DNA from 3 places in the Paenibacillus sp. FSL H7-0735 genome. Region 3 is predicted to be linked to each of the others. Evidence: riboswitches for the same ligand, from Rfam matches in the RefSeq annotation. Region 3 holds a riboswitch; each other region holds the start of a gene.

Region 1 (6,766 bases), 2.2 Mb from region 3:
TACAGAAGCACCAGAACAATAATATATAGAAAAAGAAAGACAAGGATGGTGGGAGTATGAGATACAAACTGATTGCACTAGATGTGGATGGTACACTGTTGAATGATGATCACCACTTGAGCACTGAGAATAAAGAAGCCATTGCTGAGGTTACGCGTCTTGGCGGGCAAATCGTGTTATGTACCGGCCGCAGTCCGCAGAACTCGATTCCTTTTATGGAGGAAATGGGGTTGTCTGGTTATGTGCTGGGTCATAACGGAGCTGCTACAGTTCGTGTGAAAGATCGGGAAGTACTTCATCAATATGGTATGGATGCTCGTGGTCTTGACCCTTATATTGATTATTGTAGAAAGCATGATATTCATTATGATGTGAATACGGCTTTTGATATGTATGTAGATAATGTAGAAAACCTGACCAAAGAAGCTAATTATATGTATGAACACTTCCGTATCGTACCGGCTACACTGCCTGCATGGGAAGATTTCCGTGAACCGGTTGTTAAGTTTACTGTATTTACACAATCAGAAATCCTTGACGAAGCTGAACGTGAATGGCGTACTTGGACCCATGAGTACAATATTTTGCGCAGTGGGGAATTTTTCGTTGATTTGATGCATCCGGAAGCCTCCAAGGGCAATGCCTTGAAGAATCTGGCTGTGAAGCTGGGAATTCCGCAAGAGGAAGTTCTTTCGATCGGTAATTATTTTAATGATATTTCTATGCTTACATACGCGGGTATGGGGGTTGCGATGGATAATTCTCCGGTTGAGGTCAAAGCGGCAGCGAATGCTGTAACGGGGTCTAACAACGAGCATGGTGTGCGAGATGCGCTGGTTAAATATTGTTTATCTTAATAATGGAAAGCATAAAGCGGACTTGAGTCCGTTCTATGCTTTTTTTGTTGTGAAGGAAATAAAAGAGATACATAAACAGAATTGATTCTATTAAAAATAATCCGCCCTTAGATTAACTTCCTGTATTAAAGTTTAATTTCCTCGTTCCGGCTAGGATCGCTATATTTATAGATACCAGGGTTCAGTTCGATTTTTTCGTCGAAAGGGATATCTTTGTAGTTATCAATATTAGTTCCTGTAGATATCATGCCCTTAGGTGTAATTTCTGGCACAACTTCTTTGCCATTAATCCGTAACGTAGTTTGGTTAACGCTTTTGAAGCCAGAAGATTTGGATGTTGATTCGACAATCAAATTTTCCCCCTCAGTATAGTAAGTGAATTCAATTTTTAACCCATCGACATCAAGTGAAGTGAACTGCTTTTCTTCTTTAGGTTTGTTTATAGAGATCCAATTCTTAGTAGTATCACGTTTCTCAATGACAGCATCCTTTAATATAAGTTTCATTGGAACATCGGACCAGTCGTTATACCATTCCGGAGATTCGAATTGAAATAAATGCTGGTAGCTTTCGGAATGATCTCCCTTCAAATTCCAACCCCCAGTGATTGTTTGATCACCTATAACCAACTGAGCGGTATTATAGTGGACAATTCCTTTTTTAAGAGAATCATTTTCATCTATTAGAATTTGGATATCCAAAGGGGTAACGACTAGCTGATCTAAGGTTATACCGGTCTTTTCTTGAAATTCAGGATTGTTATACAGTTTCTTAGTGTAAATCGCCTCACTTGCTTTTTGTCCATCTGCTTTAAAATCGAACTTCCACGTACCTGAAAATCGTTTCGCTTCTTCAATGTAACTAAAATGAAGACTAGCTTCCTTCCAATCTGATTCAGTTATATTGAAAACCTGTTCAATAAATAAATCCGATCCTTCGTTAGGCATGATGGTTGGAATTGCTTCATTCTCTTGACCACCAGTACTAACTACCAAATGGGGGTTACCCCGTCCTAAGTCAGATGGTGATGCAGCGACTTTGTAACGGATAATGGTTTGATTGGAAACATGTCGAACGGATTCGATTTGAATGCTTGGATATTGCTTAACTCCAGTATCGATAGTTTCCCCTGCTTTATGATTAGATTGTAAGGGAATATTCCGATCACGGTAAAAAATGAGATTCCGAGCTTCAAACCTGTAGTCCTTTTTATCATCCTTTAATGTATCAGGTGTCTCATATACTCCAATGAGTTTCTGGCTTTCAGGATCGTATTCTAAATAACCGTATACCTTTGCCTTGGCACCGGATTCACTAGTCATGAGGTTTTCCTCTGTAGCAAATCCAGTATATTGGGATAGATCAGAGTTAGTATCAAGTGATAACAGCATTTTCATTTTTTCTCCATCAGTTACAACACCGTTCAAATTCATTGTTACTCCTGAACTGGAAGTTTGAAGATTATACTGTTGACCGATGCCGTTATTTAATGCATTGCTCACACTTCGACCACCAATTTTATCCCAATTAATCGTCATACTAGCGAATACAGGAATGGCTACAAGTAAGAGGCAAGAGAAGACAATACTGATAGGAACAACCTTTTTATTAGACCTAGGAGTATTCTGGGAGGCATACAGATTTCTTTGACGTTTATATGCTTCTTGTTCTATGGCAGTCCACATCAAATCATAATCCGGTCGGAGAATATGTTTATCTTTTTCAAGATAGAGACTCATTACTATTCAGCTCCTTTAGTTGGGTTCCACCCATTCTATTTAGTATTTTAAGTCCCTTGTTCAGTCTGGATTTTACAGTTCCTTCGGGTATGCTCATAACTTTAGAGATCTCGGGTACAGTCAATTCGTTGATAAAACGAAGGACTACTACCATTCTGATTTTGTCGGGAAGCTGACTGTATAACCCTTGTAATTCTTTTTTAGTTTCTTGTCGATCCAAACGTTTTTCTACAGGGTTTGATTCCTCAGACCTGGATAGTAAATAATTACGTACTTCTTTCATCCACCCCGTCTTACGCCTTTTGATCACACTGTTGCACTCATTTGAAGCAATTCGTAAAATCCAAGATTTCAAGTTTCTTACCTTCGACTTATCCGCTAAGATAACTTTTACAAATACCTCTTGGGAAATATCCTCCGCATCTGCCTGATTTTTCATTAAGTAGTAACAAAAATAATATACTTGTTCTTTATAGAGCTCAAAAATTTCCCGGTCACTCATTTTGCTGCACCCCCTGTCTTTGCTGTTCTCATTAATAAGACTTATAAGCGTATGTAATCGTTCAATTTTCATTTTGATTGTAGTATTTCTTCTGAGTATCATAGCGAATTCGAATGGAAGATAAGTCGTTTACAGGTAATTATAACCATGATAAAATTAGCGGTGGGACATGCGTCCATAATCTAATTAAAACTAATTGAATGTCCGCGTTAAAGGTAAAATCATCGAAAGATGATGACACAAAGCCATGGGTCTAAAGCCTTTCGACAGAAGGAAATGATCGCCAGGCCGCCATAGGGATGTCTTATGAAGCATAAAGGATTGCTCTAAGAATATGTAGTCTATTTTGAGCTCTTTTATTATTTCGACCTATACGGCGTTACATTATCGCAAGGGGCCGAAAGGGGAAGTACATGAACAGTTTTTTCAAAACAATAGGTACTAGTTTGGCAGTAGGTGCTTTATTGCTGTCCGGAACGATCGGATGGATGTCTAATCCAGGAGTAGTGTCTGCAGCTACCTCAACAGTAGTAACCGCGGATCAGATGATCAGCAAAGTAACGGCAGCCTCCAAAGCAATAAAGAATTTCCATCTGGATGTGACCAAAAAACAGGATATTCAAAGCGGCGGGGTGCGTATCAGCAACACCAACACTCTGAAGCTGGATATCAACCGTCTGCCGAATTTTGCCGCAGCAGGCACTGTCGCTAGTAGTCTTTTAGAAACATCGTACAGTCTATATGCCAATGACAAGGAGTTTTACTATCTTGTAGACGGAAGTGAACTGATCGATGAATCTGAAGATGAAGGTTACGACGATGACGGGGAGCCGATCGATCCTGATGCACAGTATTGGCTTGGACTGGAGAAAACGGAATGGGATGCCTTTTACTCTAAAGGCCAATACGATCCTGTTTCCATGCTTGATTCGGTCAAAAGTTATAAAAAATCCATGAAAGTCAGCACGGCTGGCGCACAAACGGTCTTACAATTCACGGTAACCGATCCGACAGCAGCTAAGGGGATAATCAAACTCTATGACCAGGAGAACCTCTGGGATGGTGAGACAGTTCAACCCAAAAGCGTAACGTGGAAATTATTCGTCAATACTAAGACCTGGCAAACGGAAAAGCTGACAGTCGATCTGAGTTATGTGCTGGTAAGTGACGGAGCCAAAGATACATACACCACGAAAATCGAAGCTAAATATTCCAAGAATAATAAAGGTACAGCCATTGTAAAACCGGCCGAACTAGAATAATAAGGACGATTCATATCGAGCAAAAAGCGCTGTTCCGCTGAACAGCGCTTTTTGTTGTATTCAACAGCAGTTCTTTATTAGTTGACAAGAATAAATCATTGCTGTAATTTATATGTATGCGCATGTATATAATATTCTATCTAAATATAATTTAATGAAAGTTGGGAAAAAGATGATAGCACTAGACACAGCATTAACTTTTCGCAGAGGACTGACATTAAAAAACCGAGTGGTTATGGCTCCAATGACCACCCGAATGAGCTTTTATGACGGTGTAGTAACACAAGATGAATTGAAATACTATTCGCTAAGAACGGGCGAAGTAGGTGCGGTCATCACTGCGGCAGCAAATGTACAGGAGGGTGGAAAAGGATGGGAAGGTGAACTTAGTGTTTCCTCCGATCAATTTATTCCTAGCCTTAGCCGATTAGCATCTACTATTAAACGAAATGGAACAAAAGCTATTTTACAGCTTTTCCATGCAGGAAGAATGACAGATTCAAAAATATTGCGTGGCGTACAACCCGTTTCCTCCAGCGCCATTGCTGCCGAACGTCTGAATGCAGAAATTCCAAGAGCATTAACAGAAGATGAAATTTTCGGTGTAATTGAGGATTTTAAAAAAGCGACTCAACGTGCTATTCAAGCTGGATTTGATGGGGTAGAAATTCATGGAGCAAACACATATTTAGTCCAACAATTCTTCTCTCCACACTCCAACCGTCGTGAAGATCAATGGGGCGGAAGCTTAGAGAAAAGATTTAATTTCATTAACCAATTAGTGGATGCAGTTATTGCTGTCGTTGACAATTCAAAGGTTAAGGATTTTATTGTCGGTTATCGTTTTTCTCCAGAAGAATATGAAGAGCCTGGCATTAAAATCACAGACACCTTTTATCTTATTGATAAATTAGCTGATAAAAAGCTGGATTATCTGCATATTTCATTAGGGGATTTTAAAAAAGTATCTGCATCAGAAGATTTTAAAGAAAAATCAATCCTGCAATATGTACATGAGAAAATCAATGGCCGTGTACCTTTAATTGGGGTCGGAGATATCCGTACCAAACAGGACGCAGAGGACACGTTGACAAATGCTGAATTAGTAGCAGTAGGACGTTCTCTTATCATTGATCCTCATTGGACAAGTAAAGTGCTGGAGGGTAATGAAGATATCATCAGAAGAGTACTTGCTGATCAAGATAGAGAAGAACTCGTAGTAGAGAATGGTATTCTAGAATTCCTTAAATTAATGATGCCTGATCGTTTACGCTAAACCCAAACACGGTTTTGAGCGCTAAATCTATAACGTTCCGCGGTAATTCCGCGGAACGTTATTTTTCTGTAACGACTCTATTCCCTCTTTAAGATTGTTGTCGTATGTTTCAACATTCGATTCATGAGATTTCGCCGTTCTGTTTTTATGTCGGTGTCGCTTTTCTTTAATGCGTCGCGGATGGGGATGATCTCTGTAATTTTCCTGCCGCTTTTTATTCTTCGATCTACACAAGTCGGGATGTAACCTACGTTAGTTATACTCGTGTGTCCTTTTTCATCCTTCTTTATTTTAAGCGTAAGAATGATACCGCTTTGTGTATAAGGAATATTCATTAGTTTAGTCGAAACAAAATTCCCCAATGAGTAAATAACGAATTGTTTTTTTCCACGAAGCGCTAACGGTTGTAGAACATGTGGGTGAGACCCCAGTATGATGTCGGCGCCATTTTTAAAGAAGAGATTGACCAGCTCTTTTTGCCTCTTGTTTGGAGTGTAACGGTATTCGCTTCCGAAATGCAGATAAAGCAAGACTAGATCGACTTTCTTTTTTAAATCTCGAATCTCCCGAATGATTTTGGGCGTAGATATCCGGTTAACCAGCCATGGCTTACTCACTGGTACAGGAATTCGGTTGGTTCCTGCTGTGTAGGAGAGGATGCCGATCGTAATTCCTTTGACGTTTTTAATAAGCGTTCTCTTGGATTCTTCTAATGATTTAGCTGTTCCCGTGTGGTCGATTCCATTACGGTCTAGAACTCGTAACGTCCGAACCAGACCCGGGGCACCATAATCCATGCAATGATTGTTGGCCGTTACTAATACGTCGAATCCGGCTTGCTTAAGTGCAGGGGCCAGTTCGTCTGGACATTTGAATATCGGACCGCCTGAACGTGGGCTTTTCCGGCATTCGGGGCCACTTCCAGCAAAGGTAGTTTCGAGATTGCCAATTGTCAAATCAGCCTGTTTTAGATAAGGAGCTACTTTTGCAAACAGGGGGCTGAACGAATAGGTTCCGTCAGGCTGTTTAGCATCCGAAATAATATAACGTTTGACCATTAGATCTCCCACAGCAGCTATTTGTATTTCAGTCATGGATATCCACCTTTTTATTATTTTCATTAGGATATG
Region 2 (6,766 bases), 300 kb from region 3:
CTGCTTTATATGCTGAATATCGGTTACGATGTGTATGTCCGCAAGGGTATAAAACCTCTTCCAGCACCAATTACACAGGAAGAACAATATGAAGAAGATTTGAGAGTTGTCGGGCAAATTAAACCGCATCAGAAGGGAGGGCGATCTAACGATGAAGTTTAAGCGTATAGATTGGATATGCCTAATAGCTATTACGGCCGTTTACGCAGCGCTTGCTTTATATAATCTTGGCTCTACTAAATCTCCAGAGACCTTATGGGAGCCTGCTGCCATTGGTGAAAGCTTCTATGTAGATTTGGGGCAGAGTAAACCATTGGAACGGGTCAATATCTTTGGTGGCGTAGGCACGGGGAAGTTCAAGCTGGAATTCAGCGACAATCCTGAGGTCTGGAGCAGTCCGATGGATGTCAGTGAGGATGTCGGGAATGTCTTCATCTGGAAAAGCCAACCCCTGAACGTTACTGCGAGATATGTGAAGTTTACAGTTACCTCTCCAGGGTTCACTTTGAACGAAATGGCCTTTTATGAGCAGGGGGGAGAAAGAATACCCCTTCCTATTGCTGGTGTGACACCGGATGCTAACGCAGTTCCTAAAAGAGGAGCAGCGGCCAATCTTTTTGACGAGCAGTCGCTCATTCCGGAATATTCTAACTTTATGAATAGCACTTATTTTGACGAGATCTATCATGCGCGAACAGCTTATGAATATACACACGGGATTGTGCCTTACGAGAATACGCATCCACCGCTTGGTAAGTTGTTAATTGCCATAGGGATGGAGCTGTTCGGGGTCAATCCATTCGGCTGGCGTATTATCGGAACCTTGTTCGGAGTTGCCATGTTACCTCTCATATATGTAATGGCGCTGCGTTTGTTTAAGAAAAGCAAATACGCCGCCCTCGCGGCAGGATTGTTTGCACTGGATTTCATGCATTTCACACAGACAAGAATCTCCACGATTGACGTATACGGAGTATTCTTCATTATGTTGATGTTCTATTTCATGCAGCGGTATTACACAATGAATTTCTACAAGCAGCCTTTGAGAAAAACATTAATTCCGTTATTCTGGTCTGGCTTATTCTTCGGAATCGGCGTAGCTTCGAAATGGATTGTGCTCTATGGAGGAGCAGGGCTGGCCATTATGCTGGCTATCTCCCTTTTTGAACGCTACAGAGAATACCAAGCCTCCGGACGCCTGCTGGCCGAGGGGAAGATTAAAGACAAGGAATTGCTGGGCACCTGTCGTGAAGCGGTAGATTCTTTTTGGAAAAAGACTATTATTACGTTGGCTAGTTGTATCGGGTTCTTTGTAATTATTCCAGTAATTATTTATAGCTTATCTTTTGTGCCAGGGTTATCTGCATCAGCAGAGGGCTTCACTATAAAAGGTTTGATTGATTCCCAAAAGAATATGTACAACTACCACAGTCAGCTTGTAGCTACACATCCCTTTGCTTCCTCATGGTGGCAATGGCCGTTTATGAAGAGACCGGTCTGGTTCTTTAGCGGCGGTGAAGGTTTGCCGGAAGGTCAGGTCAGCAGTATAGTGACTATGGGGAATCCTCTTATCTGGTGGACGGGTATTTTTGCGATGCTGGCAACGCTGTGGATTACGCTGAAACGTAAAGATAAGAACCTCTACATGATCTGGATCGCCTTCTTCTCGCAATATGTTCCGTGGATGCTTGTCCCAAGAGAAACATTTATTTACCATTATTTTGCTATGGTACCATTTATGATTCTTGGTATTGTATATATAATGAAGTTGCTGGATAGTAAATTCCCTGAGGCCCGTTACGTACAGTATGTCTATGTAGCCGTTGCTTTGCTGCTCTTTATCGCTTTCTACCCGGTACTGTCAGGGATGCAGGTCAGTGGAGATTACGTGAAAGATATGCTGCGTTGGTTCCCTACTTGGGTTTTCTAGGATTTAATAAAAATCTATAAAATAAGTTTATGCATGCAGCGTTATTATGAAGTGTAGATGGATGTAACGCTCCAAAAAGCTTGTAGGAGGAATAAAGGTGAAAGCCAGATATAGTGTGATTGTACCCATGTTCAATGAGGAGCAAGTAATTAGCCATACTTATGAACGTTTGAAAAAAGTAATGGACGAGTGCGGCGATACTTATGAGCTGGTCTTCGTCAATGACGGCAGTCGTGATCGTTCCGCCCAGATGATTCGGGAGATCTGTGAACGAGACGAGCATGTCAAGCTGATTGACTTCTCGCGTAATTTCGGACATCAGGTAGCGATTACAGCTGGCATGGACTATGCCGAAGGTCAAGCGGTTGTTGTTATTGACGCTGATCTTCAGGATCCTCCGGAGGTCATTTTGCAAATGATCGAGAAGTGGAAAGAGGGCTACGACGTTGTATATGCGAAACGCCTGAAGCGCCACGGAGAAACGATGTTCAAAAAGGTCACCGCGAAGCTTTTTTACCGCCTGCTCAGCAGTATGACAAGTGTGGATATTCCTACGGATACAGGCGATTTCCGTCTTATTGACCGTAAGGTATGTGATGTCCTGCGGGGACTTAAAGAAAAGAACCGCTATGTCCGAGGTTTGGTGAGCTGGGTTGGCTTCAAGCAGACTATGGTGGAATATGAACGGGAAGAACGTTTTGCCGGAGAAACCAAATATCCGCTGAAGAAAATGATTCGTTTTGCGTTAGATGGCATCACCTCTTTTTCACATAAGCCGCTTAAGATTGCTACGTATATTGGATTCTTCCTTTCATTCTCTAGCTTTCTCTATTTATTTTTCGTCTTGTTTCAAAAGATATTTTTCACCTCCTGGACGGTTCCGGGCTGGGCTTCCATTGTAGGCGTCAATCTGCTCTTTAACGGTATCGTTCTGATGCTGTTAGGTGTGATTGGGGAGTATATCGGACGGATTTATGACGAGTCTAAAGATAGACCGCTATACATTGTTAGTGAGACTAAAGGCTACCAGAACGAAGAACAACTGGACCGCCGGAAGGACCACAATGATGTCAGATAAGAACTTGCGTGCTGCATTCATACAGTTCCTTAAATTTAATGCCGTAGGTTTGCTCAATACGCTTATTGATTTTGTGATTTTCACATTGTTGAATTCACTAGGGATGGTATACGCATTGGCGCAGGTGATCTCCTATAGTGCAGGTACGGCGAATAGCTTTATTTTGAATAAAAAAGTAACCTTTCGTGATCGCAACCGGGGGAATAAAGAAGGCTTCGACCGCGTGCAGCTGGTCAAGTTTATCGTGCTGAATCTGGTAGTGCTCGGAATATCACTGCTGCTAATGCATCTGTTGACAGACAGACTAGGTATTCAAGTCTTGATCTCCAAGGTGCTGGTTACCTTTATCACGGTGATCATCAATTTCTTTGGAAGTCGTAAATGGGTATTTTAAACATTAATTTCAGGCAGAAGGAGTTGCTATGCTTAAAGGCAAGTAGCTGTTTCTGCTTGATTTGTATATAACCATAGAAACAATATACGGAGGTGAATAACATTGCGTAAATTCTCCTATCTACTCATACTGGCTGGGATACTTATCATGTTATATCCGACAGCTAACGAATGGTACAACGACAGGCAGCAGGAGAAGTTATTAGAAACGGCTGAACTAAGCACTGCCGATAGTACTCCCCAGCCAGATTTGAAGAGCAGGTATGCTGAAGTTACTCAGCTGTTAGCAGAGGAATCGGTTCTGGATGCTCAGGCACAGTCCCAACCCCAAGAGACAGAAAAGCCTGAACCGGAGATTGAGGTCGGTGGCAAAGTAATCGCACTAATTGAAATCGGTAAGATTGATTTGAAGCTGCCTGTATTAGAAGGGGCTACAAAAGCTAATATGAAACATGCTGCAGCCCATATGAAAGAAACGGCACCCCTTGGAGAGATCGGAAATGCTGCAATCGCGGCGCATCGGGCTAGAACTACGGGTCGTTTGTTTAACAGATTGAATGAGGTTGTTGTGGGGGATGTTATCACGGTAAAGACTAGTGATCAGGTGTTTAACTATGAGGTATACGATATTTCTGTTGTAGATCCGAGTGATGTCTCCGTTCTTGACGGGAATGACAAGGATAAGATTCTTACTCTGATTACATGTGATCCGCTAGTGAATCCAACGCATCGGCTGATTGTTCATGCTAAATTAACAAAATGAGAATAGTGAATGACAAGAAAACACAAATACCGGGAGATATTTATAAAATAATGGGTAATCTAGTAAATTAGGTCTTGTTCACAACTATAAATATGATAGTATTATACTATAAAAGCTAAACACGATAACGGCAAACCTTCCGAAAGGTAGGGACGCAAAGCTAAAGGGCCTTTTCCCGAAAGGATGGCAGCCAGCTACCGAATGAAGAGGCTTTTTTTGTTTGTTTCAAATGGATTCTATCAATTATATCTAGTAAAGCTAGAACAGATAGAGCTTATACGATAACGGCAAACCTATCGAAAGGTAGGGACGCAAAGCTAAAGGGCCTTCCCGAAAGGATGGCAGCCAGCTACCGAAAGGAGTTTTATCCGTGAAAAAGGTATATTTTATGCTGGTGGCGTTGTTCGTCCTAATGACTTCAGTTCCGGTAAGTACAGCTCAAGCTGCAAGTGCAGATGCCAGCTGGTTGATTACATCCAAAGTGGCTCAAGGTGTTATTGGTATTAACTATGATATTCCGAAAGATAAAAGAATCAAACTCATGATCACCAAAGATAACAGCAGCTATACTTATAACTTGTATGCTTCTGGACAAGCTGAGGACTTCCCTTTGCAACAAGGAAATGGGACTTATAAGGTTTCGGTTCTGGAGAACACAACCGGTAATAAATACAAAGCGTTATATTCCGAAGTAGTAGACGTAACCATGAGTGACTCGAATTCCGTATATTTGGGCTCCGTACAGAATGTGAAATGGAGTTCTTCTGATAAAGCGATTGTCAAAGCTAAACAATTAGTACAAGGCAAAACAACAGACGAAGAGAAAGTTAAAGCGATCTATAACTATGTAGTTGCGAATGTACAATATGACTACTCTCTTGCTAATAGTGTAACTACTGATTATATTCCAAGCATCGATAAGACATTGACTACTAAAAAAGGGATTTGCTATGATTACGCTTCTCTTTTTGCCGCAATGCTGCGGAGTGTAGATGTTCCTGCTAAGTTGGTAATGGGGAATACAAGCTACGTTACGCAATATCATGCCTGGAACGAAGTATTGCTTAATGGGAAGTGGGTTACCATTGATACTACAGTGGATGCAGGACTTGCAAAGAGTGATAAGAAAACCGATTTAATTAAAGCCTCAAGCAAATATACTGCGGCAAAATACTATTAAATTCGCCGCTAGAAACATAACTCTATTAAATAAACAACTAGCTTAATTATTAAGCTAGTTGTTTATTTTTATATTAGGGGTTGCTTTTCTATTAATAGTTGGGGTATTATAGGTAAGCGTTGTTAGACAGCGTACAGGCGATACAGACGAGGCTGATAAAAAGCTTCGAAAAATAAAGCTTGCATTTCTGAAAACAACATGATATATTATAAGAGTTGCTGCTGAGACATTAAACGGCGTCAACGAGAACTTGATCTTTGAAAACTGAACAACGAGTGAGTAGGAAATCACGTAAGTGATATCCAAAATTAGAGAATTAATTTTCTCGTCAGATGTTTCAAAATGAGCATATCGCTCTTTTCAATACTAATTGGAGAGTTTGATCCTGGCTCAGGACGAACGCTGGCGGCGTGCCTAATACATGCAAGTCGAGCGGAGTTATTTTGAAAGCTTGCTTTCAAAATAACTTAGCGGCGGACGGGTGAGTAACACGTAGGCAACCTGCCCTTCAGACTGGGATAACTACCGGAAACGGTAGCTAATACCGGATAATTTCTTTTTTCTCCTGAGAGAAGAATGAAAGACGGAGCAATCTGTCACTGAGGGATGGGCCTGCGGCGCATTAGCTAGTTGGTGGGGTAACGGCCCACCAAGGCGACGATGCGTAGCCGACCTGAGAGGGTGAACGGCCACACTGGGACTGAGACACGGCCCAGACTCCTACGGGAGGCAGCAGTAGGGAATCTTCCGCAATGGGCGAAAGCCTGACGGAGCAACGCCGCGTGAGTGATGAAGGTTTTCGGATCGTAAAGCTCTGTTGCCAGGGAAGAACGTCCGGTAGAGTAACTGTTACCGGAGTGACGGTACCTGAGAAGAAAGCCCCGGCTAACTACGTGCCAGCAGCCGCGGTAATACGTAGGGGGCAAGCGTTGTCCGGAATTATTGGGCGTAAAGCGCGCGCAGGCGGCTATTTAAGTCTGGTGTTTAAACCTTGGGCTCAACCTGAGGTCGCACTGGAAACTGGGTGGCTTGAGTACAGAAGAGGAAAGTGGAATTCCACGTGTAGCGGTGAAATGCGTAGATATGTGGAGGAACACCAGTGGCGAAGGCGACTTTCTGGGCTGTAACTGACGCTGAGGCGCGAAAGCGTGGGGAGCAAACAGGATTAGATACCCTGGTAGTCCACGCCGTAAACGATGAGTGCTAGGTGTTAGGGGTTTCGATACCCTTGGTGCCGAAGTTAACACAGTAAGCACTCCGCCTGGGGAGTACGGTCGCAAGACTGAAACTCAAAGGAATTGACGGGGACCCGCACAAGCAGTGGAGTATGTGGTTTAATTCGAAGCAACGCGAAGAACCTTACCAGGTCTTGACATCCCTCTGAATCTGCTAGAGATAGCAGCGGCCTTCGGGACAGAGGAG
Region 3 (6,766 bases):
GTTCCGGACGGCCGATATATCTTACGCCGGCATTCTTTGGTGCGATGGCGCGTAACCGAGGCTCACTATAGCTCCAGCCGCCCATATTTTTCGGCTCTTCTTGCACCCAGACAATTTCCTGAAGGGAGCTGAAGGAGTTTAAATGTTCGCTTAACTCTTGTTCCGGGAACGGATAAAGCTGCTCTAGGCGAAGAACATGCAGCCATGACCAATCCTTATCCTGTGCTGCTTCCAGTTCTGTTTGGATGTCGATAGCCACTTTACCGCTGCAGACTACGAGCCGTTTAACTTCACTTGGTTTCTGGCCAAGCAAAGATTCAGCTAATACAGGCTTGAATTGTCCTGAAGCCAGCTCGGTTCCGGCAGAAGTGCTGCGCGTATTCCGAATGAGACTTTTCGGCGTCATAATGACTAGCGGTCTAGCATCTTCCTGCCCGCATAACGCTGCTTGGCGCCGCAGCAGATGGAAATATTGCGAAGCGGTAGTCAGATTAGCGACTGTCCAGTTCTCCTCAGCGGATAGCTGCAAGAACCGTTCCAGCCTACCGCTGGAGTGCTCAGGTCCCTGTCCTTCGTAGCCATGCGGCAGCATGATGACGAGATTGCTGCGCTGTGTCCATTTGGCGCGTCCAGCCGCAATGAACTGGTCAAAAATAACCTGACCCGCATTGGCGAAATCACCATACTGTGCTTCCCAGATTACGAAGGTTTCCGGTGCGAACACATTATAACCATATTCAAAGCCTAATACTGATGCCTCTGACAATGGACTGTTGTATACGCCAAAGGAGGCACGGGAATCGCTTAGCTGATGTAGCGGAGAGAATAAATCTCCTGTTTTACTGTCGTGCAGCACCAGATGGCGATGTGCGAAGGTTCCGCGTTGGGCATCTTGACCGCTCAGTCGGATGGGCGTCCCATTTTTCAAAATGGTAGCGAAGGCTAACGTTTCAGCCAGTGCCCAGTCGACCTTTTCACCCTCATTCAGTGCATCTTTACGACGTTGTAAAATGCGCTCCAGCTTCGGATAAACCTGGAATCCAGCTGGAACCGTCAACAGTTCACGATTGATCTCCTGCAGGCTGGAGATGGATACCGCTGTAGTGTTTGCCGCTGCGCGGTCCGTTTGTAGAGGAATGAAGGCTTTGGGTTCTTTTTTCTTATGATTGCCTTCCTTCATATTATCGTACGCACGCTGCAATACGCTTTCTGCTTCAGCATTCATCTTTTGTACGTCTTCGGCGGTAAGAACCTTTTCGTTTTTCAGTCTCTCTGCATAAACCTTGTAGACGGTCGGATGATTGCGAACCTTGCCGTAGACAATAGGTTGTGTGGTTTCAGGATCATCCATTTCGTTGTGACCATGACGGCGGTAGCCGATGAGATCAATTACGAAATCTTTTTTGAATTGATGGCGGTATGCGCTAGCTAAACGTACGGCTGCTACGCAGGCCTCTGGGTCATCAGCGTTGACATGGACTATCGGGATTTCATACCCTTTGGCGATGTCACTCGCATAATGCGTAGAACGGGAATCTTCACTTTCAGTCGTAAAACCAATTCGGTTATTAACAATGATATGGATCGTCCCACCATTTTGATAACCTTGAAGTTTGCCGATATTAAGCGTTTCTGCAACAATTCCTTCACCTGGAAAAGCAGCATCACCATGCATCAGCACCGCCATAGCTTTACTGGTATCAATCTTCGGCAGTCCTGCAGTGCTCCGGTCTTCTTGTGCGGCACGAGTGAAACCTTCCACGACAGGATTGACGAATTCCAAGTGACTTGGGTTATTCGCTAGTGTTATTCTTGTGCGTACGGTTTCTCCTTCACGGACAGCACGGTCTGCACCGAGATGGTATTTCACATCACCTGTCCAGCCATAGTTAATGCCTGTGGAGCCTTCGGAAGGGAAAAGCTCCTTGTTCGGAGAATGATGAAACTCTGAAAATATGATATCATAAGGTTTGCCCAAAATATGTGCAAGAACGTTGAGGCGACCGCGATGCGCCATGCCCATCAAAATATGCTCTGCACCGTCATGTGCAGCAGCGCGTACGATTTCGTCTAACATCGGCACAAGAGCATCATTGCCTTCAAGACTGAAACGCTTCTGACCTACAAAAGTCTTGTGGAGGAAGGTTTCAAATTGCTCTACCTGAATCAGGCGGTTCAGGAGCTCTTTGCGTTCTGTATTATTCAGGGGTGCTGGTGAGCTGGTGGATTCTGCCTGTCTATTTAGCCATTGCAGTTCTTTTTCTTCATGCACATGCCCGAATTCATAGGCGATAGTCTTGGTGTATGCCTGACGCATACGTTGCACGGCATCCCACCCGGTATGCACATCATTCGGCGCATTTTCCCATATAAGCGTGGCAGGCAGTGCAATCAGGTCTTCGCGGGTCAGCCCATAGGTTTCAGGCTCAAGATATTTTGCCATGGGATTCTGATCGCGTACCAGCGGATCAATTTCAGCGGCCATATGGCCATATATACGAATATTGGCGATTAGCTTGGAAGCTCTTACTGCTTTTCTAAGCCATTCGGTGTCTCCCGAGATGCGCGGCTGAGGAGCCGGTTCGCTATCCGGAGTTAGGGGAGGGGGTCCCGAATTTGTAAAAAGCTCGCGATAATTATTTTCTACGGTGGAGGGATCTTTCACAAACTGTTCATATCTTTCTTGAATGTAGCCTAAATTGGGTCCGTAATACTTACTCCAAATGGATTCGTTATAGGGCTCTTTGGCTGCCATGAATACATCCTCCTTAACGGATGAACTCCATAAGTGACATTTTGTGTCAACGCTTACTGGAGCTGTGATGATTGCGGTTTCATTTCTCATCTTATTGTGCTACTTTCAGCCACTGTAATCAATTCATTCTTTCGTCCAATACGTTCGCAAAATGGTATAGGTTAGCTTGTTCTAACGAAAAGAAGGGTGTTTCTTCTCATTACCCATTCTAAAGGCCTATTAAAATGATTCTATTATCCTTATTTTTAACTATTAGGTCAGTAAATATTTATTTTGCTAGTACAATTTATTTTATGTAACGGACGAGTATCGTGATAATCGGACAAGATCTTTGAAAAAAAATCTTTTATTTTTCGTTTTTAAAATAGAAAGTAACCAGGAATCGACACACTTTTCCGCTTTCTTTTTGTATAATGTTATTGCAGATAGTAATATTATAGTTTTTTAAGCAGATCCTTTCGTGAAAAGGGTCCAGTAAAAGGTAAACTTGCCGAAAGGCAGGGGCACAAAGTCGCGGGTCTAAGGTAGAGATACTATGACAGCCGGATTGCCTGGGGACGTAAAATCTTAGGGGGAGATTTTTTGGAAAAGTCCAACCAGGGTAGCAACAGAGAACAGCAGTTTATTGATCTGGATCAAGAGTGGGTACATTTATTATTAGCAGCTAAGAAGGCTGGCATTAAGGCAGATGAAATCCGCCAGTTCTTTCATGAGAAAACTGTGCAGATCGTGCAGTAATACATTAGAGGGGTTACATATCGAAAAAGGGCACAGCGGTTCTTCGCTGTGTCCTTTTTCGATATGATTTAGTAGAAGAGAGGATCGTACCAGATTAGTAGGAAGTATTAATCCTTTTGATCGAGCTTCCATTTCTGATAGTCCAGAAATTCTTTGAATTCGCGTTTGCTAATGCCTGAGTCCATAGCTTCCTGCACCAATCGGAACCATTCCGAATCTAAATGTGATTCCTCTGCATCATTTGGTTCTCCATAGAGTAGGGCATGAATGGATACCTGAAGCGCGTCAGCGATCTTTTCGATAAACTGGATGGATGGATTGGATTGGATGTTTCTCTCCACGTTGCTAAGATACGACTTAGCCACATCTGCTCTGTCCGCAAGCTCAGATAGGGAGAAACCCTTGTCTAGGCGGAGCTGCTGGATACGTTGGCCCATATTCTGTGGCACTATGCTGACGCCCCTCCGTAATTTTTGTTATTAGTATAGCAAATATCAATAAATCGGACAAAGTTTATTGTAAAGAGAAGAGCAGCAATCTGCTTATCCGTGGCCGGATTCAGGATCTGCTGCTCTTCGAGTATTTTATTAAATTACTTTATTGATCTTAGTAGTCTTTTTTCGCACCTTGTTTAGCTACGAAATCCCAAGTCAGTGTTAAGCTATCGCCTTGGAAAATATTTTGATCTTGGTTATTTTCCACAAATTCGAATTGGACGGAGAAGCTGTCATTGGTACCGGCTTTAATACCGGATGCTTCGGTAAAGAGTTGATCCCAACCTGTATTTTTTACGAGATCCGGATGCTGACTTTTTAAAGCAGCAAGTGTAGTCTCATAAACTACATTTTCAGGAGAGACGATAGGTACTCCTTTATCATTATTTCTAAGGAATTTAACTTTAATGAACTCGGCTAAATCCAGGTAGTTATCTCCTTTAGCATCCGTGATTTGAGTCGATGTATTCAGAATGATAGATCCGATATCGAGCGAACCATCGTTTTTCAATTTGAAGGATTTAGTTACAGTATCACCTGGTTTCAGGTTAGGAATATTAACGATGACAGAAGGGTCGGAGTTCAGATCGAGTGTACCCGCTGCGAATGTAGCTGTGCTTTGCGCAGTGTCGCTAAAGTATGCGAAGGTTCCTCCGCCGATTAATGATAAACCCAGTGCTGCAGATGCTACGCCAAGACCCAATGTTTTCTTGATACCCATAATAAAATTCCTCCTCAAATTTGTGTTTGAATTTTTTATAAAATTTATATATTGTATCTTCCGGTTCGTAAGCGGAAGTGGACAATCAACTTAGGGCTGTGTTTCTGTTGGGGGCGGTGAGGCTGGCAGTAGGGCAGCATTTTTCTTTTCTAATGCAGCTACAGCCTTCCAAGAGGTATACAGAGCATAGAGCAGAAGCATCAAGCCAGGCACGATCATGAGGACTACACTTCCAGCTTTGGAAACCGCGAAATTCATAGCGTAACCGACATAGGGTACAGTGACCCCGGTATACTGAGCTACAACATTCGCAGAACTGGTAGGGTTCATGTCGGGTGCGTCGTTGTTATCGCCTTTAGTGCGATAAACAGCTTCACCAGTAGCGTTATTGACGGTCGCTTCTACAATCCGGTGAGTAATGAGCAGATTATCTTCGTTCCTAAAGGTGATGACATCGCCTGGTTTGAAACGATTCATATCCCCTCCGGGTTTTAATGCGACAATTGAGCCTGTCTGAATTCCTGGTTCCATCGATCCTGAGAGTACGGTTTTGATCTCATATCCGAAGAAAGCAGGTTCACCACCGGAGGCCTTGGATAACACTACGGCTGCCACCAGCAGAATAAAGATCACAAGCATTAAGCTCGATAAGGTATTATTGATAATTTTTTTAATTCGCATCTTATTCTCCACCTTTCTCAGGTTGAGGGTCCGAAGGAGCTTGGGTTGCTACCGGCGGGGTAGTCGTACTGTCTTCCGCCTTTGCCGTCTCTTGTGGAGCCTCTTGCTGAGGAACATCTTTTGGAATTGTGAGCTCTTCGCCAATTTCCGGCTTAACCGGGTCAGTGGCTGGGGCTTCAGGTTGTTCTTTATTTGGGGCTTCCGGAGCAGCTTCACCTGACGTTGGAGGGGTTGCCTCAGCTTTCGCTTTATCCTCGGCTTCTTGTTGCTTTTTCTCCTCAGCCAAACGTTCTTCTTCCTTCTTCGCTTCTTCTTCTTTCTTTGCTTGCTCTTCTTCTAGCCGAGCTTTTTCAAGCTCTTCTAGTTTTTGCTCGCGAGTCTGACTGATCATTTGGAGTTTATCTTGAAGGGTAGTGATACCTGAGGTTGCCGATTCTTTAAGGTTAGTCAATTCGGTATTTAGAGCTTCATAAGTGGAGGTGAGGTCGCTAGAGATCACGCCATCTGGTTGAGTGAAGGTAATCAGGAATGGCAGTGGCTGTGGGAACTCTCCTTCGCGTAATTCAAGTTGTCCATAAACATCACTGGTAACTACCGAAGCGAATGGAAGACCGACATCGTGTATGGAGGTTAGGTAACTAATAACTCCATTTAAGGAAGCATTCAAGGATTCCGAGATCACACCGCTTTGATTCAGGCTGCTTTGTAAATCTCTGAAAAATTGCTCATCCTTGATTTCTAGACAGTTTGAATCTAGAGAAGTCATATATCCTCCTATCTGGAAGAGTAAGGCTGCTGCTGCACTTAGCTCATTGTGGATTTGATTCCAAATTTGGCTGTTAGCCGCCAGTTGCTCGTTAACGCTATCTATTTGGGATTGAAGCGCCGCTATTTGCGAAGAAATCTCTTGTGCAGCGACATCAAGCTCTTCCAGCGACATCCCTTCTATTCCCGAAACGTCCGAGTAGTTAGCTGATGAGGAAAAGGGTTGTAGTGATTCTTTTAAAGTGAGCGCTCGATTAACATGCTCTTTGAACTCTGTAAGCAGTGCCTTGATCGAATTCGGAAATACTTCGCAAAAGCTAATCGTGCTAGTGGTTTGCGCAGCAGCTCCAAAGCCTCCATAGGTACCACCAACTTGCTGCGAGGTATATAGAAATAAGACGGAGACAGCCATTCCTGATTGCAGTATACGTAAACCAATTTTCCTGTTTCTTCTAGGTCTTCTCCTTGCTGATCTGGGTCTCAGAGGAATACCTCCCCTCAATGTCTGTTTCTTTGGTTCGTTATTATCGTTCTTTATTAAGAACAACTTCTGTAATGAATCATACATGGAATAAAACAAAAAGAAAACTGCCAATAACGCGCATTTGTACT

The links. Region 3 has a riboswitch for cyclic di-GMP ahead of NSS82_RS02175 (anti-repressor SinI family protein). Riboswitches for the same ligand answer to the same signal wherever they lie in the genome.
Region 1: it holds a riboswitch for cyclic di-GMP, as region 3 does, so the genes downstream of both, NSS82_RS12140 (DUF6612 family protein) here and NSS82_RS02175 (anti-repressor SinI family protein) in region 3, are expected to answer to the same signal.
Region 2: it holds a riboswitch for cyclic di-GMP, as region 3 does, so the genes downstream of both, NSS82_RS03495 (transglutaminase-like domain-containing protein) here and NSS82_RS02175 (anti-repressor SinI family protein) in region 3, are expected to answer to the same signal.

What each region holds. Positions count from the first base shown of each region.
Region 1 is NZ_JBBOZH010000001.1:2,699,604-2,706,369, forward strand. It holds gene NSS82_RS12120 (pseudouridine synthase) at 1-22, shown strand, start outside; gene NSS82_RS12125 (Cof-type HAD-IIB family hydrolase) at 57-857, shown strand; gene NSS82_RS12130 (DUF4179 domain-containing protein) at 983-2,596, opposite strand; gene NSS82_RS12135 (RNA polymerase sigma factor) at 2,580-3,098, opposite strand; cyclic di-GMP riboswitch class I at 3,303-3,394, shown strand; gene NSS82_RS12140 (DUF6612 family protein) at 3,512-4,360, shown strand; gene NSS82_RS12145 (NADH-dependent flavin oxidoreductase) at 4,473-5,636, shown strand; gene NSS82_RS12150 (CapA family protein) at 5,714-6,730, opposite strand.
Region 2 is NZ_JBBOZH010000001.1:781,677-788,442, forward strand. It holds gene NSS82_RS03470 (glycosyltransferase 87 family protein) at 1-162, shown strand, start outside; gene NSS82_RS03475 (phospholipid carrier-dependent glycosyltransferase) at 152-1,930, shown strand; gene NSS82_RS03480 (glycosyltransferase family 2 protein) at 2,028-3,008, shown strand; gene NSS82_RS03485 (GtrA family protein) at 2,995-3,402, shown strand; gene NSS82_RS03490 (class D sortase) at 3,505-4,164, shown strand; cyclic di-GMP riboswitch class I at 4,284-4,366, shown strand; cyclic di-GMP riboswitch class I at 4,441-4,521, shown strand; gene NSS82_RS03495 (transglutaminase-like domain-containing protein) at 4,535-5,344, shown strand; rRNA gene NSS82_RS03500 (16S ribosomal RNA) at 5,712-6,766, shown strand, end outside.
Region 3 is NZ_JBBOZH010000001.1:480,470-487,235, forward strand. It holds gene NSS82_RS02170 (2-oxoglutarate dehydrogenase E1 component) at 1-2,755, opposite strand, end outside; cyclic di-GMP riboswitch class I at 3,226-3,310, shown strand; gene NSS82_RS02175 (anti-repressor SinI family protein) at 3,338-3,493, shown strand; gene NSS82_RS02180 (helix-turn-helix domain-containing protein) at 3,601-3,930, opposite strand; gene NSS82_RS02185 (TasA family protein) at 4,100-4,708, opposite strand; gene sipW (signal peptidase I SipW) at 4,799-5,389, opposite strand; gene NSS82_RS02195 (hypothetical protein) at 5,391-6,566, opposite strand.